DNA from 3 places in the Candidatus Methylopumilus universalis genome. Region 1 is predicted to be linked to each of the others. Evidence: predicted binding sites of a transcription regulator. Region 1 holds the regulator's gene; each other region holds the start of a gene.
What was found. The regulator sigma-54, encoded in region 1, starts transcription at its own class of promoters, with help from an activator protein. The targets are predictions, from matches to a motif close to TGGCACNNTTCCTGCT.

Region 1 (10,085 bases):
TTAATTTAATGCAAACGAGCTTGCTTGAAAAAATTACGGCAGATGATGTTAAGCGCGTTTCAAATCAATTTAATTTGTTACATGATAAAAGTAAAACTTCAAAAAGAAGTAAAGGCAATAAAGATGAAGGTTTGGGGGATATTTTTAGTAAATCATTAAGAGATGCGCGTGATGAGTTTGAAAGAATGTATTTTAAGCATCACTTAAATCAAGATGATCAGAGCATGTCTAAACTTTCGGAAGTGTCTGGCGTTGAAAGAACGCACCTTTACAGAAAGTTGAAGCAACTTGGAATCAAAGTAAAGTAAAGTAAATCAGAATTCTATGACGACAGGTGTATGGTCTGATGGGCGTTCGGACTTTCTTGGCTCTTTGTCAATGACGGAATTTGTAGTTTTGTCTGTTATATTTTTATTTGTGAGTATGTGATCAATGCGCATACCAAGATTTCGCCTGAATCCAGCCATTCGGTAATCCCACCAGCTATATTGAATTTCAGAAGGATTAATGACTCTAAAATTATCTGACAATCCTAGGTCAATAATTTTTTGAAATGCTTCCCTTTCTTTTGGACTGACAAGAATATTATTCTTCCAGGCCTCTGGATCGTGACAATCAATATCTTGAGGGGCAATATTAAAGTCGCCTGCAATAATAATGTCTGGGAAAGATACCATTTCATTTTTAAGCCATAGGGTGAAATGTTTTAACCAATCGAGCTTGTAGTGATATTTTTCTGAATCTACAGACTGCCCATTAGGAACATAGACACAAACTATTCTTATTTTTCCATAGTCCGTATTTATAGTTGCAGCAATTAATCTCTTTTGCTCATCCTCGAAATCAGGGATATTATTTTGAATATCAAAAAGCTCATATCTACTTATAATCGCAACCCCATTGTAGGTTTTTTGTCCATTATGGATAGCGTGATAACCAAGAGCACTTATGGCTTCATGAGGGAATTTAATATTCTCTTGTTTTGTTTCCTGAAGCAAAAGCAGGTCAGGCTGCGATTTTTTAATCCAATCTTCAACCTGGCCTATTCTTACTGTAAGAGAATTCACATTCCACGTTGCGAGCTTCATAACATTTAAGCCATGCCGCTATGTCTGAGCAAAGCATCAACAGAGGGTGCACGACCACGAAAAGCAATAAAAGATTCCATAGCGGGTCTAGAGCCGCCCTTTGATAAAAACTCATCTTGAAACTTTTGGCCAGCATTGCTCGACAAGACACCTTCTTCTTCGAATAAACTAAAAGCATCAGAAGCTAAGACTTCTGCCCATTTATAACTGTAATATCCTGCTGCATAACCGCCAGCGAAAATATGAGAAAAGCTATTAGGAAATCGATTCCAGGTTGGAGGCCTTACAACGGCCACTTCGTCCCGAATATTTTCGAGCAGTTTTAAGGGGTTAATTTTATTCTGATCGTTATATTGAGTGTGCAATCTTATGTCGAATAAAGAAAACTCAATTTGTCTTAAAGTTTGCATGCCTGATTGAAAATTTTTTGCTTCAATCATTTTATTAAACAAAGCTTCAGGTAAGGGGTTCTTATTATCAACATGCTCGGTCATGTGCTTTACTACATCCCATTCCCAGCAAAAGTTCTCCATAAATTGGCTGGGCAATTCAACAGCATCCCATTCAACACCCTTAATTCCTGAAATACTATACTCATCCACTTTGGTTAGCATATGATGAAGGCCATGACCGAATTCATGGAAAAGAGTAATGACATCATCATGAGAAAATAAAGCCGGTTTATTTTCAGAAGGGGATGAAAAATTACATGTTAAGAAAGCGACTGGAAGTGATGACTCGAGTGTGTTTTTATATCGCGATATAGCTTCATCCATCCACGCTCCGCCTCGTTTATGGTTCCGTGCATATAAATCAAAATAAAATTGGCCAATTAATTCATTATCTTCATTTTTGATCGAATAAAAGCTTACATCTTTATGCCAAGTAGGCGTTTCTGTTTTAATAATTTTCAATTTAAAGATCGTTTCAACGACTTTAAATAAACCTTTTAAAACGCGATGCTCAGGAAAGTATTGTTTCACTTCATTTTCTGAAAAGCTATATTTGGCTTGGCGAAGCTTTTCAGATAGATAAGCAACGTCCCAGGCTTCCATTTTTTCTATATTTAACTTTTTGGAAAAAGCATTAAGCTCTTCCATGTCCTTAAGAGCAAAAGGTTTTGCTTTATGAGCTAAATCCATGAGAAAACTTTCAATCTCTTCATGTGATTTCGCCATTTTCGTGACAAGTGACATTTCCGTAAAATGCTTGAACCCAAGTAATTTTGCTGATTCATAACGAAGCGCTAATATTTCTTCGATGAGCATTGTATTATCAAACTTAGAAGATGAAAGCTCAGATGCACGAGTAGCATAGCCGCGATAAAGCTTCTCTCGCAAATTTCTATCCTCCGCATATTGCATCACTGGTAAATAAGATGGGAAGTGGAGCGTAAATTTATAACCTTCTTTTTTGTCTTCAATAGCTTCACTTCGAGCTTTTTTAACATTTTCTTCAGGAATACCTTGAAGATCATCAGCATCAATCACAAAAATAGAAAATTCATTGGTTGCATCCAAAATGTTTTCTTCAAACTGAGTTGAGAGTTTTGCAAGTTTTTCTTGAATAACCTTAAATCGCGCTTTCTCTAATTCATTAAGTTCTGCACCACCTAATTTAAATTCGCGTAAAACGTTATCAATAATGCGCTTTTGTGATGATGTAAGTGATTTAAATACTTCACCCGCCTTAAGCGACTGATATTTTTTATAAAGCGTTTCATCTTGAGAAAGATTTGTATAGAACTCAGTAAGCTTTGTAAGATTATCGTTGTAAGCTTTTCTTAAGTCATCTGAATTAACAACTGCATTAAGATGCTCAATTTGACCCCATGCTCTTGAAATTTTTTCACTGATCATTTCAATAGGCTCTACAAAATTCTCCCATGAAATAGACCCGCTCATTTCTTTGAGCGAAATAATTAAGCTATTCGCTTCCTTGAGGATATTCTCAATAGCTGGTGAAACATGTTCAGGCTTAATTTGATTGAAGAGAGGGAGGCTTTGGCGGTATAAGATAGGATTAGTCATCATTTTTTAAAAAAAGTTATTTATTAGGATTGATTAATCTTCTTGAGTAAAGTTTCAATTTTATCGACTTCGTTTAAGTTAAGCAGTCTTAGAACAGAAGATTTAATGTTTTTGATCGAGCTATTTAAAACCTTTTCTTTCACGCTGAGGATATGAGAGGGATGCATTGAGAGTTGCTCAACACCCATACCGATCAATAATTTGGTCAGTTTGGGTTCTCCTGCCATTTCGCCACAAACAGCGATAGATTTTTTATATTTATGTGCAGACTTTATAGTAAGTGCAATCAATTTTAGTACAGCAGGATGAAGAGGGTTGTATAGATGCGAAACTGCATCATCTGTCCGATCAATCGCAAGTGCATATTGAATTAAGTCATTTGTCCCAATAGATAAAAAATCCAGTTCTTGAGCAAAAATATCTGCACTAATTGCGGCTGCTGGTATTTCAATCATGCCTCCAATAAGAATCTTTTCATTAAACTTTACTTTATCTTTTCTTAAGCTAGCTTTTGCCCTTTCTAAAAGAAGTTTGGTTTGGCGAAGCTCACTGATACTACTTAACATAGGGAAAAGAATTTTAATATTTCCAAATTGAGAGGCTCTTAAAATGGCGCGAAGTTGGGTCATGAAAATTTTGGGTTCGGACAAGCACAATCGAATAGCCCTCAATCCCAATGCCGGATTAGGGCTAATTTTTTTATTATTTAATGCTGTTTGTTTGTCAGCACCCGAATCTAAAGTGCGAATAGTGACAGGCCTTTTACCCATTGCTTCAGCTACTTTTTTGTAGGCCTGGAATTGCTCTTCTTCATCTGGCATATCTTGTCTATTCATAAATAAGAACTCTGTTCTAAATAGACCGACTCCAGTAGCTCCTGAAGCATTCACTGAGATAATGTCGTTTGGAACTTCAATATTTGCAAAGAGATGAATTAAGGCCCCATCTTTTGTAATTGATTTTTTCGTCTTAATACGCTGAAGCTTTTCTTGTTCGTCACTCCATGAATCTTGGAGTGATTTATAGTACTTTTGAATTTCTAGTGTTGGATTAACAATCACCACACCTTGAGAGCCATCAACGATGATTAAATCATTATCACGTATTAAAGTCCTGGCATTTTGCAATGCCACAATGGAGGGTATATTCAAACTTCTTGATAAAATCGCAGTATGGGAAGTTACACCGCCGCCATCTGTAACAAAGGCTGCGTATTTATGGTTTTTAAAGTGCAGTGCATCCGCCGGTGAAATGTCATGTGCAACTAAAATTGTTAATTTTTCTTTATTTTTTGCAGCAATTTGGTTTGAGTGGCCTAAAAGTATTTTAATAACTCTTTCAACTACCTGTATAACATCTTGCTTTCTTTCCCTTAAATATTGATCTTCAATTTGATCAAATTGATTTACCACACTATCCATTTGTTTCTTAATGGCCCATTCTGCATTACATTTTTCGTTTTCAATAATAGATTTCGGCAAAGAAGACAATGACTTATCGTTTAGTATCATTAAGTGTGTATCAATAAAAGCACTTAACTCTTTTGGTGAATCTGAAGGTAGTTGAGATTTGATTTTATTAAGTTCAACTCTTACAGCAGCAATAGCATCTTCAAATCTTTTGACTTCAAGCGGAATATTTTTGATTTCAATATCATATTGAACAACTTCAAGGAGCGCATTTGAAATTAAATGTGCTCTGCCTATAGCAATGCCATTTGAAACCCCGATACCATGAATGCTAAATGGGGCCATATTACTTTATTCTCCCTCGCCGAAAAAATCGTTGATGAGAGCAGAAAGAGAATTTAGAGCTTCTATTTCATCTATACCTTCTGTCGTAATAATCACAATTGAGCCTTGGCTAGCTGCAAGCATCATGACCCCCATAATACTTTTTGCATTCACTTTTTTTTCATTTTTTTCAATCCATATATCTGACTTAAATTGATTGGCTATCTGGGTTAGTTTTGCAGAGGCTCTTGCATGCAAACCAAGTTTGTTGATGATTTTAATAGAAAGTGTTAGCACGATTGATTGCCTTGAATATGAATGATGCCATCTTGAGCGCCCTGAATCGCTTTTGAAATAAGAGAGTCAAAAGGCTCATTGCGATAATTAATAGTGCGGATTAGCATAGATAAATTAACCCCTGCAATTGCACTCACTTTTCCTGGTTTAATTATTTTAGTAATAATGTTGCAAGGGGTTGCCCCAAATATATCTGTCAAAATTAAAACACCATCACCCTGGTCTAAGAGATTAATTCTTTCAGATATTTGTCTAAACATACTTTCATGTGTGCAATCATTTTCGATTGAGAGAGATTCTAAAAATAACGGCTTATCCCCAAGGACATGTGTTGCACATTCAATGAGAGATTTTCCGAGTTCCCCGTGCGTGATAAGAAGTATACTGATCATAGGTATTTTAATGGTTAATATCTCTGTGACGAATAATCACTTGAGATTTTGGGTTCGAGAAGTTGGTAAATAATTTATTCGCAATATAAACAGAGCGATGTTTGCCACCAGTGCATCCAATAGCTATATTTAGAGAATGTCTTTGGTCTGTTTTGAAAGCGTTGAGCCATTCATTTATGAAATTATTAATATCGTGAAACATCTTATCAACCTCTTTGTAGTTTTCAAAGAAATCTACAACAGGCTTATCTATGCCCGTTAAGTTTTTTAGATTTGACTCATAGTGTGGGTTTGGAAGACAACGCACATCAAAGATAAAATCCGCATCAAGTGGGATACCAAATTTGTATCCGAATGAACTAAATTGTAAAGCCAAGTGATCTTCTTTTAGCTGAGTCAATTCACTCAACGTCTTTTTCAATATATTGGCTGACATATTACTTGTATCAATTTTGTATCCAATTTCAGCCAAAGGTGCGAGCATGGAGCGCTCTTTTTCTATAGTTTCATCAAGAGATAGCTTTTCATTTGCTAGCGGATGTCTGCGTCTCGTTTCACCAAAACGCCTTACTATAGACTCTGTTGATGATTCCAAATAAATAAGCTTTGTTTTAATTGATAAAGACTCAATTTCTTTGATAACAAAAGGTAATTTTTCAATGTCAATACTTCTAATATCAACGCTAATAGCAACTTTATCCTGATGCTCATGATTAAGATGTTGAGAAATACTAGACAAAAGTGTGACGGGCAAATTGTCAATACAGTAAAAGCCATTATCTTCGAGCGCATTTAGGGCAATGCTTTTGCCTGAGCCTGATAATCCTGAAATAATAATGACTTCCATAATTAATGATCTAAACTTAATTGAAGATTAAGTTTTTGTGAAAAAATCTCTGTTGTATTTGATCCTTTATTCAGCAATATATAGTTTTTAACTGCAGTTTCAATTAAAAGACTTATATGTCTTGTTTGATTTACAGGAAGCTCAATCTTAGGAATGGTAATATCAAAAAGCTTATAAGTGTTTATATTCATTGCCAGTCTCGGATAGACATTTTTTTTTTGGAATGATTTCAATTCAATTACTAAAAAAAGTTTTTCTTTTTTTATGACACTTCTATCACCGAATAATTTTTTAATATCAAGTATGCCTAAGTTGCGCACCTCCATTATATTTTTAAGGAGTGATGGCGCTTGGCCTATGAGTGTATTTTTGTCTTGTTTATAAAATGTAACACTATCATCAGCAATAAGTTTGTTGCCTCTATCAATTAAATTTAGTGCTACCTCGCTTTTACCAATACCTGATTTTCCAATAATTAGAATACCCTTACCTTTAATTTCAACAAAAACACCATGTACATGTTTTGTAATTTCAGGGGGTTTAGATTTTGATAGAGCTAAATTAAAAAATTTCGATAAATACATTATTCGATCGGCTGATGTTTTAAGCCACCTTCTACTCGGTGGTGGTCTTTATGTAGTTCTTTATATTTAATGACTTGACGATCTAATTTATCCGATAGTAAATCAATGGCATTGTACATATTTTCGCCTCTGCACTCGGCATGAATATCACTCTTTGGCAGATGAATGGTAGCCTCTGCAATATGCTCTAGTTTATTAACTGTGAGTGTGACCTTTGCATCAATGACATGATCAAAATGATGAAAAATTTTAGCTAATTTAGTCTCAATATATTCCTTTAATGACGGAGTTATTTCTAAATGATGGCCGGTTAAATGAATATTCATGTTATTTCCTTAAGGTTAGTGTTATAAAATTTTTCTAAGGTTGGTTGGAGCAATATTTAGTATTTCTCTATATTTTGCAACAGTTCTGCGGGCGATATTAATATCCTGACTCTTTAATAATAAAACAATCTCGTTATCTGAAAGTGGTTTTTTGGGATCTTCTTGTTTAATAACTTCTTTAATTTTAGCCCTAATTGCTGTAGATGCAAGTTCATTACCTGAGGTATTATCAATTGAACTTCCAAAGAAGAATTTGAGCTCATAAATACCTCGAGGTGTATTAATATATTTATTTGATGTCACTCTTGAAATCGTGGATTCATGAAGACCAACTTCTTCAGCAATCTCTCTTAAAATAAGAGGCTTCATCATTGATTCACCATAGTCTAAAAAATCTTTTTGATGTTTCATGATGGCTTCTGAAACCTTAAGAATTGTCACAAAGCGCTGTTGTATATTTTTAACAATCCATTTTGCTTCTTGTATTTGATTAGATAAATGATGGGTTGAATCAACTTCTGAATTTTTCATTAAGTCTCGATAAATATGATTTAAGCGGAGCTTTGGAATTGCTTGTTCGTTTAATGAAACTTGCCATTTAGCCTTTACTTTTTTTACATTAACTTCATGTTGAATGAAGTGATGACTTTCAATAGTGGAAAATATATTTCCAGGCTTTGGATTGAGACTTTTAATCACTTTTTGAACTTCTCTGAGTGACTCATCTTCACAGCCCAATATTTTTTTAAGCCTAACAAAGTCACGAGCTGCTAGAAGATTGAGATGATTCTTAATAACTTTAATAGAAAGTATATGAATCGGAGTTTCCTCTTTACTTTCAAGCTGAAGCGTCAAGCATTCAATCAGATCTCTTGCGCCAATTCCAGGAGGCGCTTGTTTTTGAAGTAATTTCAGTAAAGATTCTATTTCTTCAATGTTTACTTCATACTCCTTTGGAATGCTTGCTAAAAAGTAATCAAGGGACTCCTCTAAATAACCGTCTTCATTGATTGAATCTATTAGAAGAGAAATAATTGCTTGATCTTTTTCACTAATTGGAAGTAAGTGAAAAATATCTTCAAGGTATTGTTTTAGAGTTTGTGCCGCAGACTCTCGATAATCATTTGAATCGGCATAATTATTATCTTTTGCATATTCGTCATCCCAATTAATTTCGTGCTCATAAATCGGCTCTTGGATTTCTTGATCGTTTAAAATTTCGAATGAAGTTTCTTCCTGAGGAATTCCTACAATATCTTTACCATCTTCCTCGTCTTCCTCAAGCATTTCAATTAAAGGGTTCTGCTGAATAAGAATTTCAAGTTCTTGATTAAGCTCTACCGATGACATCTGAAGAAGCTTAATAGACTGTTGGAGTTGAGGGGTAAGCGATAGGTGCTGGGACGCTTTAAATTGAAGATTTTGTTTCATCGCTTAAATAGCGCTAATCTAAATAGTTATAGATAAAAGTCCTTACCCAAATAAACGTCTTTGACATTTTGATCGTTAACAAGAGTTTTAGGTAGGCCAGATGCGAGAATTTTCCCTTGATTTACAATATACGCGCGATCACAAATGCCTAAAGTTTCACGAACATTATGATCTGTAATAAGAATCCCAATTTGTTGTTCGGCAAGATATTTAATGATTTTTTGAATATCAATGACCGCAATTGGATCAATACCTGCAAAAGGTTCATCCAATAGAATAAATGTGGGATCAGAAGCAAGGCATCTAGCAATTTCAACGCGACGTCTTTCGCCCCCAGAAAGGCTAATTGCAGGACTATTTCTAATATGACCAATACCTAATTCTTGCAAAAGCTCTTCAAGCCTTACATTCATTTTTTCACGCGTTAACTCTTGTAATTCTAAAATGGCTAAAATATTTTCAGCCACTGTCATTTTTCTAAAGATCGAAGGCTCTTGAGGAAGGTAAGAAAGACCTAATTTTGCACGACTATGAATGGGCATTTTGGATATATTTGCACCATCGAGCGAGATGCGTCCTCGATCAGTCGGGATTAGTCCTACGATCATATAAAAACTTGTTGTTTTCCCAGCGCCATTGGGACCCAGCAATCCTACAATTTCACCACTTTTGATAGTTAAAGACACATCTTGAACGACAGTTCTTTTTTTAAAAGCTTTTTTAAGGTTTTCAATGACTAATTCACTCATAGCGACTTGTTATTCCTGTATTTTTTTCTTGGGCTGAATAATTGCACGCGTTCTGCCACCCGGCACAGTCTCGCCTGCTTTATTTTTAGTATTACCTGACATTGCTTTTGCAAATTCAGCATTTGCGTCATACATGATGTAATCACCTTGAACGACATCCCCACCTTTTTTTACCCACGCTTTGCTATATAAATGAATTTTGTCCATACGGCCATCATATTCAATTCTCTGGGCGCTTCCTTCAATATATTCATTTTTACCTTCTTGTTTTTGTTTAAAAGTTGTGGGGTTGCCGACACTTGTACTATGTTGAAAGCCTTGATTGTCTTCTCGGATGGTAAGTTCATCAGCTTTAATAAGAAGTGTACCTTGTGTCAAAATGACATTGCCAGAATATACACTTTTATTCTTTGACTCATCAGATGTCATTGAGTCAGATTCAAGCTCGATAGGCTTATCTCGGTCCGCCTTTTCTGCAAAAACGTAAGACGAGCTGATACTGATGATGCATAAACTAGTAAAGATAATTTTCAGTGACAATGGTTTTAAAAAAGATAAGCGCATTATTTTTTTAGATTCTTATTTTGAATAATTGGATGAACGTTTAA
Region 2 (10,085 bases), 260 kb from region 1:
CTACTTGAGGCAGCAAATAAAAAGTACTCATAGGGACTTCACATTCATAACCCACACCATTGCAATCAATTAAAGCCAAAGGAGGTGTTTTATCTAAAAGAATGCCGGAAATTCTGCCTATCATACGAGCCTACCTTTTTTCATGCGGTAACTTAAAGCATCCATACTTTGCAATTGGTTATAAGCATGAGCATGACACATCGCACATGCAAGCGCATCTGCAGAATCGGCTTGCGGTAATTCGGGTAATTTTAAAAAGCGTTTGACCATTTCTTGCACCTGCTCTTTTTTGGCATGTCCTGAACCTACTACTGATTTTTTAACTTGCAATGCTGTGTATTCATACACAGGTAATTTTTTGATCACAGCAGCGCTGATGGCAGCTCCTCTTGCTTGACCTAATAAAAGGGTAGATTGTGGATTCACATTCACAAACACTTTTTCAATAGCGACTTGTTTTGGCTTGTATTGATCGATCACTTCAAAGAGCCCTTCTAAAATAATTTGAATGCGCTCAGGCAAACTATCACGCGCATCAACCTTAGCGCTGACCGTTTTAATCACACCACTTCCAAGATAGCGAATCTTGTCACCACTTTTTTCTACGACACCGAACCCTGTCATTCTTAGACCAGGATCAATACCAAGGATGATAATAGGATCACTCAATGATGAATTTAATCTTCAATCACTGCTGTGGTATAAACTTCCTGAACATCATCTAAGTCATCAAGCGTATCTAGAATTTTTTGCATGCGAATACCGTCATCTCCACTTAAAGCATTTTCTAGTGTAGGTCGCATCGCGACTTCGGCTAATTCTATTTTTAAACCTGCACTTAAAAGCGCTTCCTTAATCTGAATAAATTCTTGAGTAGGCGTGATCACCTCAATACTCCCGTCCTCATCATTGATAATATCTTCAGCACCTGCCTCTAAAGCCACTTCCATGACTTTGTCTTCATCTGTGCCGGGCGCAAAAAAGATACGTCCACAATGTTTAAACAAAAAAGCCACAGATCCATCGGTGCCTAAATTGCCGCCATGTTTAGTGAGTGCATGTCTCACATCAGCGACCGCTCTTTGTTTATTATCCGTTAAGCAATCAATAATAATGGCCGCTCCGCCTATACCGTATCCTTCGTATCTTACTTCTTCGTAACTCACACCTTCTAACTCTCCTGTGCCTTTTTTAATGGCACGCGTGATATTGTCTTGTGGCATATTTTCTTCTTTAGCGAGTGCCACAGCAGCTCTCAATCTCGGATTGAAGTTCACTTCTCCACCAGCGAGCCTTGCTGAAACTGTAATTTCTTTGATAATTTTTGTGAATACTTTTCCGCGCTTAGCGTCTTGGCGACCCTTGCGGTGTTGAATATTCGCCCATTTGGAATGTCCTGCCATGCTTAACCCTTTCTATGCCTTGATTTTATCATGGGTTCATTTTTAAGCCATGGCTGAACAAGCCCTTCTTGGTGCCTTTTAATACGATCATAAGAAATCATTAAAAGGGATATGCCAATGAAGAACATACCTACAAATTCAAAAGGTTTAATGAATTCATGAAGCTCAATTGATGATGCCATGACGGCAATCACAGGACAAACTGTGGTGGTCATGGTGGCAACACCTGCTGATAAATGTCTTAATGCATATAGCCATAATAGCCATGCAATGGCATTTCCAAAGACTGAGTTATATATGAGTGCCCCTATAAAGTAACCATTCCATTCAATCGAAGTCGTATGCGTCATTAAAGCGAAGATAACAATAGGTATTGAGCCAAAAAGCATTTGCCAAGCAGTCAAAGAAATAAGATCAAGATCAGGGGATCGAGCCTGAAGTTTTTTAGCCAAGATCACGGCGAGCGCCCATGAAATGCCAGATACAATCGCTAACACCATACTGAATAAATCGGTGCCTAAATGAAGCGGGTCTAAAATAAATAAAATGCCCATCAATGAAAAGAAAGCCGCAGGCCATTGCCAGCCACTTAATTTTTCGCCTAAAAGTGGCCATGCCAAAAGCATGGTCCAAAAAGGCATCGTATAAGTAAGTACCGCTGTTTTGCCGGCACCGCCCTCGACTAAGGCCCATACCAAAAGCCCTGTAAAGCCTGCCGTTTGAAGGAGGCCCAAAATAATTAGACTTGGAATTTCTTTAATTTTGAAAGGTTTTTTTAAGATAAGCATCACGATGAATAAACAAAGCGCGCCTAGGATAGTTCTGAGGGCTGCAAAATCAAAAGGGCCTGCAAAATGAAGGGCATTTTTCATCACCACCCAGTTATAACCCCAGATAAGGCACAAAAGCATGAGAGCTAAAAAAGCCATCAGGCCTTGATTTTTTTTAAGAAGCATTTTTATACTTGTTTAATATAGTGACATTATTATAAAGTGTATCTTTAAGATCTTAAGCTTTTCAAAAAAAGGTGATTTATGAAAACAGCCGCTCAACTTATTGCTGATAAAAAGCATAAAGAAGTCATTAGCATTGCTCCTAATCGTCCGGTGATTGATGCGCTCATTATCTTAGCTGAATATAAGATTGGTGCTCTCATTGTGATGGATCAAGACAAAATGGTTGGGATTTTTTCAGAGCGTGATTACGCGCGTGAAGTTGTTCTGAAAGGCAAATCATCTAAAGTCACTACCATTCAAGAAGTGATGACTAAAAATGTACTTGTGGGACAAGGTAAAGATACTTTTGAAAAAGCCATGACGCTTATGACCGAAAATCATATTCGTCACTTGCCGATCACGGATGGCCAAAAAGTCATTGGTATGTTGTCTTTGGGCGATGTAGCTAAAGAAATGATTGTGTATCAAAAAAATCTAATTAAAGAACTCGAAGCTTACGTCAAACAATAATTGCCCTTAAAAATTGGGTTCGTTTTGTAAAATGCCGCTTTTTAAATTTTTGTCAGAACAAATATCAACGTTACTGACAGAAATAAAATTATTTTTCGATTTTTAATTCTTTAACTTTTCGGGTTAAAGTATTTCTCCCTAAGCCTAACATTTCAGCTGCCTCAATGCGTCTTCCTTTTGTAAACAAAAGTGCTTCTTCAATTAGGATCTTTTCGAAGGTTTGATTTAAGTGCGTCAGAATATCTTTCTGATCTTTGTTCAATGCTAATTGCACTTCTTGTTTAAGTGCATCTTTCCAATTAGCTGACACTTCTTTATACATATCATTATTTCTGAGTTCGGGTGGCAAATCTTTGATGTCAATATTTTGACCTGGGGCCATGACCGTTAACCAATGACAGACATTTTCAAGCTGACGCACGTTGCCACTCCAATGAAGGTGCGATAAATAACTTAAGGTATCTTCAGATAAAATTTTTGTTTCGACACCTAGTTGCTGTGCGCTTTGTTGTAAAAAGTGACGGGCTAAATCTGGAACGTCTTCTGCGCGCTCTCTTAAGGCAGGTAAACGTAAACGAATGACATTAAGTCTATGAAATAAATCTTCGCGGAAGAGTCCTGCTTTAACTCTTTCTTCCATATCTTGGTGAGTCGCTGCAATCACACGCACATTAACTTTAATTGGATTATGCCCACCGACACGATAAAACTGACCATCACTTAAAACACGTAAAAGTCTTGTTTGAAGATCAGCTGGCATATCACCAATCTCATCTAAAAAAAGTGTACCGCCATCTGCTTGTTCAAAACGACCTTTGCGCAAAGCTTGCGCTCCTGTAAATGCACCGCGCTCATGGCCAAAAAGTTCAGACTCTAATAAATCTTTTGGAATAGCGGCTGTATTAATCGCGATAAAAGGTTTATCTGCACGAGGGGAATGTTTATGAAGTGCACTTGCAACTAACTCTTTACCACTACCTGATTCACCATTAATAAGAACCGTAGCGTGAGAGCGGCTCAGTCGTCCGATCGCACGAAAAACTTCTTGCATCGATGGCGCATGTCCAATCATTTCGGTTGAGTTTTCAAATAAGACTTCTTGATTCGTTTGCTTTAAAGATTCATCAATCGCACGATGAATAATTTCAATCGCTTGATCGACATCAAAAGGTTTAGCTAAATATTCAAACGCTCCTCCTTGAAATGCGGCGACCGCACTTTCCAAATCAGAATAAGCTGTCATGATGATCACTGGTATATGTGCATATTTTTCTTTGATCACTTGAAGGAGTTCTAAGCCTGAGCCTTGCGGCATTCTAATATCACTCACAATCACTTGCGGCTCTTCATCTTTGATGGCACCAAGTGCCTCTTTAATCGAACTAAATGTTTTAAAATTTAAGTCAGTTCGTGCGAGTGCTTTTTCAAATACCCATCGAATGGATTTGTCATCGTCGATAATCCAAATTGCTTTCATAGTGAAGATCCTTGTGATTCTTGATTGTGAATAGAAATGTCTTTTACATCTAAATCTTTTATCGGTAATAAAATTGTGAATGTTGTTTGTCCTGGCTCACTCTTACACTCAATCATCCCCTGGTGCTGACTGACATAAGTTTGCGCTAGTGATAGTCCGAGTCCTGAGCCCCCTTCGCGGCCGGAGACGAGCGGATAAAATATTTTGTCGCGAATACCTGCAGGGATGCCAGGTCCGTTATCAATAATGTCGAGTTTAATACCGACACGGTATCGTTTTTTAGCAAGCATGATTTGACGTTCAGCTCTCGTTTTAAAAATGATTAACCCTTGTTGTTGTTTTTCATGCATCGCTTGAACGGCATTCCGCGCAATATTAAGCACTGCCTGAATTAATTTTTCTCGGTCTCCAACAATGTCAGGTAGACTCGTATCGTAATCACGCTGAATTTTTATTTCATCGGGCGATTCAGCTAGCAACAAACTTCGCACGCGCTCCAAAACCTCATGAATATTTGTCGGTTCATATTTAGGCTTTTGATGAGGAACAAGCAGTCGATCCATAAGCGACTGCAAACGATCCGCTTCTTTAATAATGACTTGTGTATATTCTTTTAGTGAAACGTCAGGGAGTTCATGCTCTAGAAGTTGAGCGGCTCCTCTTAAGCCACCCAATGGATTTCTAATTTCATGCGCTAAATTACGAATCAATTCTGAGTTCGCTTGTTGTTGAATCAACATGCGTTCTTCTTTTGCAATTCTTAATTGTTGATCCATTTGTTGGAACTCAAGAATGTATCTGATCGACCCAGTTTGAATAGGTGTAATGGTGCATGTCACAGAATAAGACTGATGCTTTAAGGTGGTAATCAAAAACTCATGTTCACGATAAGGTGTGTCACTATTTAAAGCTTGGCTGATGGCTAATTTTAAAATATCAGAATGAGGAAATGCCTCGTCCAGTGCCATCTTGTAAATATGTTTAGCACTGAGTCCAAATAAAATCTCGGCCGATGGGTTCATATACAAAATATGACCCTCAATATCACATAGCAATACCGCACTTGCTAAGTGTTCAATCCCCTTAAGCTCTGGGGTTAAGGATGGCATAGTGGTTTTTTTCATGAATTTTCCATTTTCATTTATATAACAAGCAAAACTCGAGCCAACTTTGACAGATGGTCTTAAGGCCTATTTACGAGGATGCATGAGTATATTGTAAGGAATATTAAGAGGTAATGCACTAAAATAGTGCATATATGGATTTAGCCCAAAATGAAGGCACAAAAAAAGACGGCTATCAAAGCCGTCTTTTTAATTGTTTCAATGAATTAGCAGCTGTAATACATGCCGAATTCAATTGGATGCGGTGTCATGCGCATCTTAGTAACTTCTTCCATCTTAAGATCGATATAACTATTGATCCAGTCATCGGTAAATACACCACCGCGTGTTAAGAACTCGCGATCTTTATCTAAATACTCAAGCGCTTGTTCAAGAGATGAACATACTGTCGGTACTTGCGCATCTTCTTCAGGTGTTAAATGGTACAAGTCTTTTGTAGCGGGCTCACCTGGGTGAATCTTATTTTGAATACCATCTAGACCTGCCATCATCAATGCGCTGAATGCAAGATATGGATTCGCTATTGGATCAGGGAATCGCGCTTCGATACGACGCGCTTTGTCACCTTCCACGAATGGAATACGAATGGATGCTGAACGATTCTTCGCAGAGTACGCTAATTTCACTGGGGCCTCAAAGCCTGGTACTAAACGTTTATATGAGTTCGTACCTGGATTAGTAATCGCATTGAGTGCACGCGCATGTTTAATCACGCCACCAATATAGAACAATGCGAGCTCACTTAAACCTGCGTAGCCTGAGCCCGCAAATAAGTTTTTACCATCTTTCCAAATCGATTGATGTACATGCATACCTGAGCCGTTATCACCTACGATAGGTTTTGGCATGAATGTCGCTGTTTTGCCATAGTTATGTGCAGTGTTTAACACCACGTATTTAAGAAGTTGTGTCCAATCGGCACGCTGTGTGAGTGTGCTAAATTTAGTACCAATTTCACATTGGCCTGCGGTTGCGACTTCATGGTGATGCACTTCAACGGGAACGCCCATCGCTTCTAATGTGATCGACATTGCTGAACGCACATCTTGAAGTGAGTCCACGGGTGGTACTGGGAAGTAACCGCCTTTCACGCCTGGACGGTGGCCAGTATTGCCGCCTTCATGCTGAGTGGCTGAGTCCCATGCACCTTCTTCTGAATTAATTTTAACGTGACATCCGTCCATACCTTGAGACCAAGTGATGGAATCAAAAATAAAGAATTCGGGCTCTGGGCCAAAGTAAGCTGTGTCACCTATACCTGTTGATTTTAAATAAGCTTCTGCACGACGCGCTAAGCTTCGTGGACAACGCTCATAACCTTTACCGTCTGTTGGATCTACGACATCGCATGTCAGGATAAGCGTTGGCTCTTCCATAAATGGATCGATATTTGCCGTATCTGGATCTGGCATGAGCAACATGTCAGAGGCCTGAATACCCTTCCAACCTGAAATCGATGAACCATCGAATGCGTGACCTTGTTTAAATTTATCTTCATCAAAAGCTGAGACAGGCACGCTGACGTGCTGTTCTTTGCCTCTCGTATCCGTGAATCTAAAGTCCACGAATTTAACGTTGTTATCTTTAATCTTTTTCATTACATCAGCGATTGCCATTTCATTCTCCTAAAAGCTTCAATTGTGATTCAAACTGTTGTTCATTAATACATTTCAACATATTAATAGTAAGCATAAATTGTGCCAATCGAATAATGTCATAAGCCCATGGTATTACTGGAGATTTAAAAGAGAAATGTTAAAAATTGCACCAAAAAAATGCATATATGAGTTTTATGCACTTATAAAGTGCATAAATGAGTTTGATGGCAGTTTTTTAAAAAACACTTATACTCAAAACCTTAATTAAATCGATGTGATAGCGCTCTATGACTGATCTTAAAAAACATTTTGCCGTGATTGGTAATCCAATTCATCACAGCCTATCTCCTCAAATTCATGCAGCGTTTGCTAAAGAAACTGGGCTAGATATTGATTACGAAGCTGTTCTGTCGCCTCTCGATCAGTTTAAAAATACAATGCATCAGCTCATCCAACAAAAATTCACTGGGGCAAATGTCACGTTGCCTTTTAAAAAAGAAGCCTACCAATTAGCAACCACACATTCCAGTCACGCGAGAATCGCTGAAGCGGTCAACACGCTCGAATTTAAGGAAGATGAAATCATTGGCCACAATACTGACGGCATAGGATTAGTAAGAGATCTCGAAAAAAATCTCAATACTCAGTTAAAACATAAGAAAATTTTACTCATTGGCGCGGGTGGTGCGGCAGAAGGTGTGATTTACTCCCTCTTAGAAAAAACACCATCTGAATTAACGCTTACCAATCGTACGATTGAAAAATCAAACGTGATTCAAAATAAAATGGATGTGCATGCAAAAAGTTTTGATGTGAATTTAAACGTCACTGAAACTCTAAAATGTCCGCATCAATATTTTGATGTCATTATCAATGCAACCTCAGCAAGCTTAAGCAATGCTGAGCTTCATATGGATCCAAAAGTTTTTCATGAAGGCTGTTTAGCCTACGACATGATGTATGGCAAAGAAACATCCTATATTAGAAAAGCTATATCACAAGGGTCTAAAACATCAGATGGTCTAGGTATGTTGGTTGAACAAGCGGCAGAAGCTTTTTTTATTTGGCATCACATTCAACCCACAACAAAATCTGTCATTGAATCTTTAAGATCACATTAATTGCCGCAAAGATTAAAAAATTTATTTTGGAACCATCGCTCTTTTAAAGGAAAGATTGCATCCGTCTTATTTCTTTTGTTTTTTTTCTATCAGCTTTGGATTTTACTTCACATTATTTTGTGGACGGTTATTAATCCAGGTGAAAGTGCTTTCATGGAAACAAGACTCGAACACCTTCAAAAGAAAGATGAAAAAGCAACCCTTCGTCATCAATGGGTGAATTACAACCAAATCTCGATCAACATTAAACAAGCTGTGATTGCAGCCGAGGATGCCAAGTTTATTGACCATGAAGGTTTTGATTGGGAGGGTATTGAAAAAGCTTACGAAAAAAATAAGCAACGTAAAAAAATTGTAGCGGGAGGTTCCACTATCAGTCAGCAACTTGCTAAAAACTTATTCTTATCCAATCAAAGAACGCCTTGGCGAAAAGCAGAAGAAACAATTATCACGCTCATGCTTGAAACGATTTTAAGTAAGCAAAGAATCTTAGAAATTTATTTGAATGTGATTGAGTGGGGGAGTAATGTCTATGGAATTGAAGCCGCATCCCTTCGTTATTTTTCGTCTCATGCAAGAGATTTGAATAGTTTTCAGTCGGCTAAGTTAGCTTCTATGATTCCCAATCCTAAATATTATGAGCGTCATCAAGATGCTTCAGGATTGATTGAGCGAAGCGGGATCATCTTATCGCGAATGAATGCGATTCAAGTGCCGTAATTTATTTTAAGTAAGGCTTTAGATATTTACCCGTGTAACTCTTCTTGTTATTAGTAACTTCTTCAGGTGTGCCTTCCGCAATAATTTCACCACCACCATCCCCACCTTCAGGGCCTAAATCGATCACCCAGTCTGCGGTTTTAATCACATCTAAATTATGTTCAATGATGACAATAGTATTCCCTGCATCACGAAGCTTATGAATCACATCAAGTAATAATTGAATATCGGCAAAATGAAGTCCAGTGGTGGGCTCATCTAAGATATACAGTGTGCGGCCCGTATCACGTTTTGAAAGTTCTAAAGCCAATTTAACGCGCTGTGCTTCACCGCCTGAGAGTGTCGTCGCATTTTGACCGAGAGTGATATAACCTAAACCGACTTCAATGAGGGTACGTAATTTTTTTTCAACTGCAGGAATCGCATTAAAAAATTGATGGGCTTGTTCAACCGTCATCGATAAAACTTCATGGATGTTTTTACCTTTAAATTGAATCTCTAAAGTTTCACGGTTATAACGCTTCCCTTGGCAAATATCACAAGGAACATAGACGTCTGGTAAGAAATGCATTTCCACTTTGATCACCCCATCCCCCTCACAGGCTTCGCATCGACCACCCTTGACGTTAAATGAGAAACGACCGGGGCCGTAACCTCGGTTTCGGCTTTCATTCAATTGTGCAAAAAGTTCTCGCGTAGGGGTAAAGAGCCCTGTGTAGGTCGCAGGATTCGATCTAGGTGTTCTTCCAATCGGACTTTGATCAACATCAACAACCTTATCAAAAAAATCTAATCCTTTAATCGATGCATGCTCAGCAGGCTCAGTATGGCTGCCATATAAATGATGTGCGACGGCACGATAAAGCGTGTCATTGATGAGAGAAGACTTGCCACTACCTGACACACCTGTAACACAAGTGAGGAGCCCAATCGGTAATTTAAGATGCACATTTTTTAAATTATTTCCCTTGGCACCTTTTAACTCTAACCATTTCAAAGTGCGTGGCAATAGGCGTTTATTTTTATATTTGATTTCTTTACGACCACTAATATATTGACCTGTCAGTGACTTAGGATGTTTGGCAATCATCCTAGGTGTGCCTTCAGCCACGATATAACCCCCATGTTCACCTGCACCCGGACCAATGTCGACGACATGATCAGCGCTCATAATCG
Region 3 (10,085 bases), 200 kb from region 1:
CTCTGGATAATTCATATTACCTAAAGTCTCTACTTTTTGTCTCCATGCTTCTGCATAAAGCGCATATTTATATTCTTTGGTGCGAGCACCAATATATTTTCGTCTAGGTTGTTTCTCAAAATTAGAGATTTGATTTGAAAGAGCGGCGTCTGATACACTAATTTCACTTGCACTTGCCAGGATCTCTTCTTTACTTATCGATTTATTAATCACTTTTGATTCTTTAGGCTGCTGCACTGCTTTAGGCTCATTCAATACTTGCGCATCTTTTTTTACAATCTTTTCTTGTGATGAGCTTGAAGCCTTACCAACAGCTGACTGATCACCACGATTATTTAATTGAAATGTGTTTTTATTTTCAGTGATCATTGGTAGTGGTGTTTTTTTATGGGCATCTTTTTCTGTATTACCACCCTTATTTGAATTGCTTTGCGCTAAAACGTCTGCATCTTCTTGGTGATTGTCTTTAGAGTTTGTTAAAACTACTTCAATCTGGGAGAGTTGGTTCTTGAATGGTTTAATAGGTTTAAAATGTATTAGCTGGATGGCTAGAAAATGCAGCACAAAGGATAAGAGAATTGAAAGCTTAAGAATATTATTCTTGTATATGCTTTCATCCATAGTCATAAATTAAACTAATCCCTTTAGTAAGGTTTGATGAATGCCATTGAAACTGCCGTTACTCATGACGAGAATATGATCGCCTGATTTTATCTCTTTTAAAATAGCATCTACAAAAATTTTCATATCATGCCCTACGAATGATTTATTTTTTATAGGAGCCAAAGCCTCTTCAGCATTCCAAGTTAATTTTTCACCATAACAAAATACTTGATCTGCATCTTTTAAACTTTCAGGCAGTGCACTTTTCATTGTGCCTAATTTCATTGTATTAGATCTTGGCTCCAAGACTGCTATGATTCTGGCTTTCCCTACTTTAGCTCTTAATCCTGCAAGCGTTGTTGATATCGCTGCTGGATGATGCGCAAAATCATCATATATTGTAATACCGTTTTTTATACCAATACATTCCATTCTACGTTTTACATTTTTAAATGTTTGCAAAGCCTCTATCGCATCTTCTAGTGTCACACCAACATGGTGCGATGCCGCAATCGCAGCTAATGCATTCATACGATTATGATGACCTAGGAGATCCCATGATAAAGTGCCAACCAATTTAGCAAGATTTAAGACTTCAAAAGATTGATCTTGATTGACCTTGCCAATGGATAAGCCTTGTGGACTTCCAATATAAGCTTTTTCAGACCAACAACCTTTACCCATGACTCTTTTTAAACTATCTTCTTCATCATTAATAATCACACGTCCGATACTGGGCACCATACGCACCATATGATGAAATTGCGCTTCAATCGCATGAAGGTCTGGAAAAATGTCTGCGTGATCATATTCAAGATTATTAAGTATCGCAGTCTTCGGATGGTAATGAACAAACTTAGATCGTTTATCAAAAAAAGCTGTGTCATATTCATCTGCTTCAATCACAAAGAAAGGTGAAGTTTCATTCGAGTCATTTTTTTGTGGCAAACGTGCTGAAACATCGAAGTTGAGTGGGACCCCACCAATAAGAAATCCGGGTGCATAGCCATTAAATTCTAAAATCCATGCAAGCATCGATGATGTTGTCGTTTTACCATGCGTCCCTGCAACTGCAAGTACCCATTTGTCTTTTAAAATGGCTTCGAAAAGCCATTGCGGTCCTGATATATATGGCAAGCCTCGATTCATAATTTCTTCCATCAGAGGATTGCCACGGGACACCACATTACCAATTACATAAAGATCTGGCTTGAGTTCAGTTTGTTTTTTATCAAAACCTTCGATAAGTTCAATACCGACACTTTGTAATTGGGTACTCATAGGTGGGTATACATTCGTATCGCAACCCGTCACGCGATAACCTGAAGCTTTTGCTAAGGAAGCCAAGCCACCCATAAATGTTCCACAAATGCCTAAGATATGAATATGCATTTTTATTTTCTTATAAATTAGGTGCTAACCATTTTTTCAAGAACTCAACTGATACATCTCGACGCTTAGCCATATCTTTTAATTGGTCATCCCCAATTTTGTCGACACTAAAGTAATGCGCATCTGGATGTGCAAAATAAAAACCTGATACGGAAGCTGCAGGTGACATTGCAAACGAATCGGTCAGATGCATATCAATTTCATCTAATCTTAAATGTGTAAAAATATCTTTTTTAACAGTGTGGTCTGGGCATGCGGGGTATCCAGGTGCAGGTCGAATACCTTGATAAGCTTCTTTAATAAGACCTTCTTTATCTATATTTTCATCTATCACGTAACCCCACAAATCCTTTCTAACACGCTCGTGCATGTATTCTGCAAACGCTTCAGCTAAACGGTCAGCTAATGATTTAAACATGATGCTACTGTAATCATCATTTTTATCTTTAAATTCTTTTTCATATTTTTCCATGCCTAAACCACTCGTCACTGCGAACACCCCGATGTAATCTTTTATACCTGAGGATTTAGGAGCAATAAAATCCGATAAGCACTGATTGGGCTTTTGTTCATTATTTACTGTGGGTTTTTCAGATTGCTGTCTTAAGCCATAGTATGTAAATAAAGTTTTAGTGCGTGACTCATCTTCATAAATTTCGATATCATCATCGACACTATTCGCTGGATAAAAAGCTACCACACCATTAGCCACGAGCGCTCGGTTATTGATAAGTTTTGTGAGCATAGTTTGTGCTTCATTGAAAACTTGTGTCGCACTTTTCCCCACAATAGGGTCATTTAAAATCGCTGGATAAAAGCCAACCAAATCCCAGGTTTGAAAGAATGGACTCCAATCGATATAGGGTGCGATTAAGCTTAAATCAATATTTTTAAATACACGTTTACCTATAAATTTTGGGGCCTTAGGTGTATACGTTTTATCAAATTGAAGTTTTGAATTATTGAGCCTTGCTGCTTCAAGCGATAATAATTTAACGCCTTTTTTATTGGCATGTTGATCTCGTGCTCGCGCATAATCTTTTTCAATATCAAGAATATATTGATCTTTTTGTTCAGGTGTCAAAAGAGATTGCATTACAGCCACAGACCTCGACGCATCAGGCACATAAATCACGGGTCCATCATAATGTGGCGCAATTTTAACAGCTGTATGCGCGCGTGAGGTTGTCGCACCACCAATCAGAAGAGGTGTTTTTAACCCTCTAAAATGAGGGTCACGCTGCATTTCTTTTGCAACGTGTGTCATTTCTTCTAATGATGGTGTAATGAGTCCTGACAAACCAATAATATCGACATTCTCTTTTTTAGCCATTTCTAAAATTTCAGAGCACGGCACCATCACACCCATATTAATGACTTCAAAGTTATTGCATTGCAAGACGACTGACACAATATTTTTACCAATGTCGTGAACATCACCTTTAACTGTGGCAATAAGCATCTTGCCTTTAGGTTTTGAGACCACACCAGTTCTTTTTTCTTCTAATTTTTTTTCTTCTTCGATAAAAGGAACAAGATGTGCTACAGCTTGTTTCATCACGCGCGCTGATTTCACCACTTGAGGTAAAAACATTTTGCCTTGTGCAAACAAATCACCCACCACATTCATACCATCCATCAAGGGACCTTCAATCACATGAATCGGTCGCCCATTTTTTTGCATGGCTTCCAACCTTGCTTCTTCAGTATCTTCTACAATGAAATCTGTAATACCATGGACCAACGCATATGCAAGTTTTTTATTGACAGTAATTGGCTCTGTCTCTGTGCCTCTCCAATTAAGTGTTTGAACTTCTTTTTTACTTCCTTTTAAAGTCCCTGCAATTTCGATCATTCTTTCTGTGGCATCAATTCTTCGATTAAGCACAACGTCTTCGACACGCTCTTTAAGTTCAGGATCAAGATCATCATAGACACCCATCATGCCTGCATTGACAATCCCCATCGATAATCCAGCTTTGATCGCGTGATATAAAAAAACCGTGTGAATCGCTTCGCGAGCTGCATCATTCCCTCTAAAACTGAAACTGACGTTGGATACACCGCCTGAAATTTTTGCATGAGGGAGATTTTCTTTAATCCATCTTGTGGCATTAATAAAATCTACTGCGTAATTATTATGTTCTTCAATACCTGTTGCGATCGCAAAAATATTAGGGTCGAAAATAATATCTTCGGGCGGAAAATTAATTTTTGAAATTAATAAGTCATAGGCGCGTTTACAAATTTCTGTTTTTCTTTCGAATGTGTCCGCTTGTCCTTTTTCATCAAAAGCCATCACGATCACTGCTGTACCATATCGTCGACATAATGTGGCTTGGCGAATAAATTCAGCTTCACCTTCTTTTAACGAAATTGAATTTACAATCGCTTTGCCTTGAACACATTGAAGACCTGCTTCAATGACATCCCATTTCGATGAATCAATCATGATAGGGATACGCGCAATATCTGGTTCGGATGCGACGAGATTTAAGAAATGCTTCATGGCTTTTACAGCATCAAGCATACCTTCATCCATATTGATATCAATAATTTGCGCTCCATTTTCAACTTGCTGGCGCGCTACTGATAAAGCTTCATCATATTTTTCGTTAATGATTAAATTCGCAAATGCTTTTGAACCTGTCACATTGGTTCGCTCACCCACATTCACAAATAATGAATCGTCTTTAATTAAAAAGGATTCGAGACCTGAAAGTCTTGTGACTGTTTCAACGGTTGGCACTTCTCTAGGTTTGATATTTTTTATTTCATCTGCAATGGCTCTGATATGTTCAGGCGTGGTGCCACAACAACCGCCTGCAATATTGACAAAACCACTTGTTGCGAACTCTTTAATTAAAGATGAGGTATCTTTAGGCTTCTCATCAAAACCTGTGTCCGACATCGGATTAGGTAGGCCTGCATTCGGGTAAATACAAATGTAGGTATCTGCGATATTCGACAATTCTTCTGCATAAGGCCTCATGAGCGCTGCCCCTAATGCACAATTAAGACCAATCGTCATCGGTTTTGCATGGCGAACTGAATTCCAAAATGCTGCGACTGTTTGGCCAGATAAAATACGGCCTGATGCATCAGTCACGGTACCTGACAACATAATAGGTAAGCGCATTTTATTTTCTTCGAAATAGGTTTCGATCGCAAAAAGTGCTGCCTTGCAATTTAGGGTATCAAAAATTGTTTCGACGAGAAGGATATCGACGCCGCCTTCAACCAACGCTTTGACTTGATTGAAATAACTATTTTTTAATTCTTCAAATGTAATGTTCCTTGCTGCAGGATCGTTTACATCTGGTGAGATCGATGCAGTTTTGGGTGTAGGGCCAACAGCCCCTGCTACAAATCTTGGTTTATCTTTCGTTGAAAATTTGTCTACCGCTTGGCGCGCTAATTTGGCAGACGCCACGTTCATTTCATATGCTAAATCTGACATTGCATAATCATCTTGCGCTATTTCTGTTGCACCAAAAGTATTCGTTTCAATAATGTCAGAGCCTGCTTCCAAGTATGCTTCGTGAATACTTTGAATAATTTGAGGTTGAGTAAGGCTTAATAACTCGTTATTGCCTTTAAGAAATAATTCACGTTTACCTTCTGGCCCTGAAAATTTTGCAAAACGACCCTCATCTCCACCGCGGTAATCTTCTTCGGTAAGTTTATGTTGTTGGATCATGGTGCCCATTGCGCCATCCAGCAATAAAATACGCTCGGCTAAGAGTTTTCTCAGTATTTTTTCTTGATCAGTCATGAAGTCCTGTGGCATTGAATTTTTAGAGATGTATTAGGCATTATTAATAGCCTAAAGTGTAGCAAGAAACCAAAAGGTCATTATTTTTTACGTGCTTCAATCTCGAATAGTTTCTTTTCTAGTTCTTCTAATTTTTGGCGCGTACGTTTTAGAACTTCCGTTTGAACATCAAACTCTTCACGGGTGACAAGCTCCATTTTAGTGAACATGCCCTTTAATAGTGCATCGATATTCTTTTCGATGTCAGGCATGGGTGAATCCTTTACTATCTCTCTGATTTTATTAGATATTTCGTTTAATTTTTCATTATTTAGCATGATAAATTTCCTTTTGATTCAAGAGTTTATCAGATTTAAACCCACATTAAGTGCATATTAGCTCTTTGCTATCTATGGTGATGTTTACTAACTCATTGATTTTAATATAATAAGTAAGTTGGCACGGAAATTGCTTTTATTATTGTGTGAATATAAAAATAACTAATCACATTATTTTCAGGAAATTTTTACTTAAAGGAGTTTTAAAAATGCGTAAATCGCTTATTACAACAGCAGTGTTAGGAGCTCTTGCAGCGCCTTCATTTGTTTTTGCAGCTGACGCTGCACCTGCATCTGATTTTACGGCTTCATATAATGTAGGACTTTTTAGTCAATACATTTTCCGTGGATTGACCCAAACAAATAACAAACCTGCGCTTCAAGGTGGTTTTGATGTAAACCATAAAAGCGGTCTTTATATTGGTGGCTGGGCTTCAAACGTGAGCTGGTTAAGGGATAACCAAGGTTATGTTACTAATGGTGGTGTTTACTCATCTGGTGGGTCTCTGGAAATTGATATCTATGGCGGATTTAAAACCGACGTTAAAGGTATAGGTATTGATTTAGGCGCTCTACAATACTATTACCCTGGAGCTCATAATCAACTCTATGATAAAGCGAATACCACAGAATTATATGGGGCATTATCGTATGGTTGGCTCCAAGCAAAAGTCTCCGGTGTGGTTTCGAAAGACGCTTGGGGATTTGGTAAAAAATATAACGTTAATAGCGGTGGTGACGATGAAAGAGGTACTTATTATGCCGAGCTCAACGCCAATATTCCTCTAGCAGATACAGGCCTTACAGCCCTAATCCATGTGGGTCGCCAGGAGTTTAATCAGGCAAAAATAGATAGCGCTTCTCCAGATGCAAGTTATACGGACTGGAAACTTGGGCTTACAAAAGGATTTGACGGTGGCTTAAATATCGGTGCTTTCTATACTGATACTAATATAAGTACAGCTAATGCCGCGGCTAACTGGACTTATGCCAACAAAAATATCGGTGATAGCACAGGTACAGTATTTGTACAAAAAACGTTCTAAAAATAATAATTAAGACAAGGGCCTAAGGCCAAGGCCCTTTCTTGATTTTTTTAAACCTCAAGGGGAATTAACATGAAATTTGTAACAGCAATCATCAAGCCTTTTAAGCTAGATGAAGTTCGTGAAGCTCTCTCCTCCATTGGAGTTCAGGGAATCACAGTGACCGAAGTCAAAGGATTTGGTCGTCAAAAAGGCCATACGGAACTTTATCGCGGCGCCGAATATGTCATCGATTTTTTACCTAAAGTAAAAATCGAAGCAGCCATCCCAAATAAATTACTCAAACGTGCAGTTGAAGTGATTCAAAAGTCAGCGCTCACCGGCAAAATTGGTGACGGCAAAATTTTTGTGATGGAACTCGAAGAAGTTTATCGCATACGAACCGGTGAAGCCGGGGAGGACGCTCTTTAATCAGAGGAATAAAATTATGAAAAAACTATTATCAACTTTCGCATTAATTAGCTTCTTATGCATAAACTTTTTAGGCATGACAAGTGTAAGTTTTGCTGATGAAGCAACTTCAGTAAAAGCGAGTGATGCTGTGACTTTAGTAGCAGACGCAACTCCCGCTGAAAAACCTGCTGAAGCAAAAGATGAACCTCCTGCACCGACGCCTAACAAAGGTGACACTGCATGGATGATCATGGCTACGATTCTGGTGACCTTAATGGTGATTCCAGGTTTAGCACTCTTCTATGGTGGATTAGTCAGATCAAAAAATATGTTATCTGTACTCATGCAAACTTTCGTTGTGTTTTCACTCATGGGTGTTTTATGGGCGATCTATGGATACAGCGTTGCATTTACAGGCGGCAGTCCATTTTATGGTGGCTTCAGTAAGTTATTTTTAAGTGGTATCACACCAGATTCAGTGGGTGCTACTTTTAGCAAAGGTGTAGTGATTCCTGAATTTATCTTTGTAGCTTTCCAATTACCTTTCGCGGCTATTACGCCCGCTTTAATTATTGGTGCATTTGCTGAGCGTATGAAATTTTCAGCGGTACTTTTATTCTTAATCATTTGGTTCACATTTGCATACTTACCGATGGCACACATGGTGTGGTATTGGGACGGTCCAGATGCAATCACTGATGCTAAATCATTAGAAACAGTCATTGGAAATGCAGGCTGGTTATGGGCTAAAGGTGCACTCGATTTTGCTGGTGGCACAGTGGTTCATATTAATGCCGGTATCGCAGCCCTTGTAGCCGCTCTTATGGTGGGTAAAAGAATTGGATATGGCAAGGAAGCTATGCCTCCGCACAGTCTTACATTAACCATGGTGGGTGCATCTTTACTATGGGTGGGTTGGTTTGGTTTCAATGCAGGTTCAAATCTTGAAGCGACAGGATTAGCAGCATTAGCTTTCGTAAATACTATGCTTGCAACGGCTGCTGCAACACTTTCCTGGATCGCATTTGAATGGATCTTAAAATCAAAACCATCTATGTTAGGTGCAGCATCAGGCGCAGTTGCTGGTCTTGTAGCCATTACTCCAGCATGTGGATTTGTGGGCCCAATAGGCGCGCTTGTTATAGGTGCAGGTGTATCTCCAATCTGCTTATTCTTCGTATCTAAAGTTAAAAAGGCTTTTGGTTACGACGATACACTTGATGTTTTTGGTGTGCACGGTGTGGGTGGTATCTTCGGTGCAATTATGACCGGTGTATTCGTAAGCCCAGCATTAGGTGGTACCGGTGTTTATGATTATGTTGCAAATAAAGTAGGTGAGTTTGATATGCATACGCAAGTCATGTCTCAACTATGGGCAGTGGGTACAGCCGTTGTGGTATCAGCAACTGTATCTTATGTTGCTTTAAAACTTATAGATATGACGATTGGTTTACGTGTGAAACCAGATGCTGAGCGTGAAGGCTTAGACATTGCTGAGCACGGTGAACAGGCATATCACAAATAAAATATCCTGAAAGTAGTTACTTCTCAAGGGCGCTTTTTAAGCGCCCTTTTTTTATCCATAAAATTGAATCGCTTAAAGTTATAATAGAGACTATGTTTAAAAAGTTTTCTTTTTTCAATCGAGCATTTCTTAGAAATGCTTTTTTACTTATTTTAAGCCCCAAGCTTTTTTTTAATCACGGGCACATTCCACCAAAGAACCATAAAATCCCAAATCGCTTTTTTGGATTAAGCCTTACTATTGAAGATTTAATTGAAGACCCAATAGGTGTCGTTGAAATGTGTCGTCAGCATAAAATTCGTGATGTAACGCTTCTTATTCCATCCAATCGTATCAGTGAATTTAGTGCGACATTTATGGATGACCTCATTGGGCACGATATTAAATTTAATCTCAAATTAGTGCTGATAAATGAGGAAGATATCTATCTGCAATGGCGAGAGCTTTTAGATCTTACATTGCTAGGCTATCAAGCTCACATTTCATCCATTGAAATCGAAATGACGGGCTTTACTCAGAAAGCATTACATACGTTCTTAAATATCTGGACCATGACGTTTAACATTGCGAGACTGAAAAAGATTAAAGTCGCAGGCCCTTCTATTCCTTCATTTAGCCCTTTCTTTAATGACATGGTATTTAAGCTTTTAAAAGACAAATATCAACTACCTGATATTCATACGATCAATTTAACGAATGAAATGGATAAAGAGCCCGAGCTCATTTATTCAAATTTCTTGATTCCTAAATTAGGTAAGCTTTTTAAATTCAATCTCATAAAAAAATTAGCGCTCGTTCAAAGAATTGCGGAAAGTTTTAACATCAAAACCATTTATGGAACGATTGAATTAAAGCGTCATGAAATTACTTCTTACACACTACGAGCGATTTCTTTACTGATTGCATCAGGCCGACTCACTAAACTATATGTGCCTTACAGGAATGCCGAAGGTATTCTTTTTCTAGTGGATCGTATGGAGGGCATGACTTATCTAGGCTCTTTATTTCATGATGCATCTTTTGAAATTCATCAC

Region 2: a site for sigma-54 is predicted at 5,498-5,513, ahead of glnL (nitrogen regulation protein NR(II)). Genes of this name have one in related genera too.
Region 3: a site for sigma-54 is predicted at 6,207-6,222, ahead of FIT70_RS06460 (TorF family putative porin). Genes of this name have one in related genera too.

What each region holds. Positions count from the first base shown of each region.
Region 1 is NZ_CP040977.1:109,918-120,002, forward strand. Features, by position in the region: gene FIT70_RS00600 (sigma-54-dependent transcriptional regulator) at 1-308, shown strand, start outside; gene xth (exodeoxyribonuclease III) at 315-1,088, opposite strand; gene FIT70_RS00610 (M3 family metallopeptidase) at 1,094-3,118, opposite strand; gene ptsP (phosphoenolpyruvate--protein phosphotransferase) at 3,142-4,872, opposite strand; gene FIT70_RS00620 (HPr family phosphocarrier protein) at 4,879-5,148, opposite strand; gene FIT70_RS00625 (PTS sugar transporter subunit IIA) at 5,142-5,540, opposite strand; gene rapZ (RNase adapter RapZ) at 5,548-6,387, opposite strand; gene FIT70_RS00635 (hypothetical protein) at 6,390-6,971, opposite strand; gene hpf (ribosome hibernation-promoting factor, HPF/YfiA family) at 6,971-7,297, opposite strand; gene rpoN (RNA polymerase factor sigma-54) at 7,319-8,728, opposite strand; gene lptB (LPS export ABC transporter ATP-binding protein) at 8,755-9,477, opposite strand; gene lptA (lipopolysaccharide transport periplasmic protein LptA) at 9,487-10,041, opposite strand; gene lptC (LPS export ABC transporter periplasmic protein LptC) at 10,041-10,085, opposite strand, start outside.
Region 2 is NZ_CP040977.1:1,158,439-1,168,523, forward strand. Features, by position in the region: gene ruvA (Holliday junction branch migration protein RuvA) at 1-124, opposite strand, end outside; gene ruvC (crossover junction endodeoxyribonuclease RuvC) at 121-624, opposite strand; gene FIT70_RS06140 (YebC/PmpR family DNA-binding transcriptional regulator) at 678-1,403, opposite strand; gene FIT70_RS06145 (DMT family transporter) at 1,406-2,359, opposite strand; gene FIT70_RS06150 (CBS domain-containing protein) at 2,438-2,869, shown strand; gene ntrC (nitrogen regulation protein NR(I)) at 2,958-4,346, opposite strand; gene glnL (nitrogen regulation protein NR(II)) at 4,343-5,470, opposite strand; gene glnA (type I glutamate--ammonia ligase) at 5,677-7,086, opposite strand; gene aroE (shikimate dehydrogenase) at 7,356-8,189, shown strand; gene mtgA (monofunctional biosynthetic peptidoglycan transglycosylase) at 8,190-8,909, shown strand; gene uvrA (excinuclease ABC subunit UvrA) at 8,911-10,085, opposite strand, start outside.
Region 3 is NZ_CP040977.1:1,217,683-1,227,767, forward strand. Features, by position in the region: gene FIT70_RS06440 (energy transducer TonB) at 1-621, opposite strand, end outside; gene mpl (UDP-N-acetylmuramate:L-alanyl-gamma-D-glutamyl-meso-diaminopimelate ligase) at 631-1,995, opposite strand; gene metH (methionine synthase) at 2,006-5,770, opposite strand; gene FIT70_RS06455 (accessory factor UbiK family protein) at 5,851-6,087, opposite strand; gene FIT70_RS06460 (TorF family putative porin) at 6,297-7,133, shown strand; gene glnK (P-II family nitrogen regulator) at 7,206-7,544, shown strand; gene FIT70_RS06470 (ammonium transporter) at 7,561-9,051, shown strand; gene FIT70_RS06475 (hypothetical protein) at 9,144-10,085, shown strand, end outside.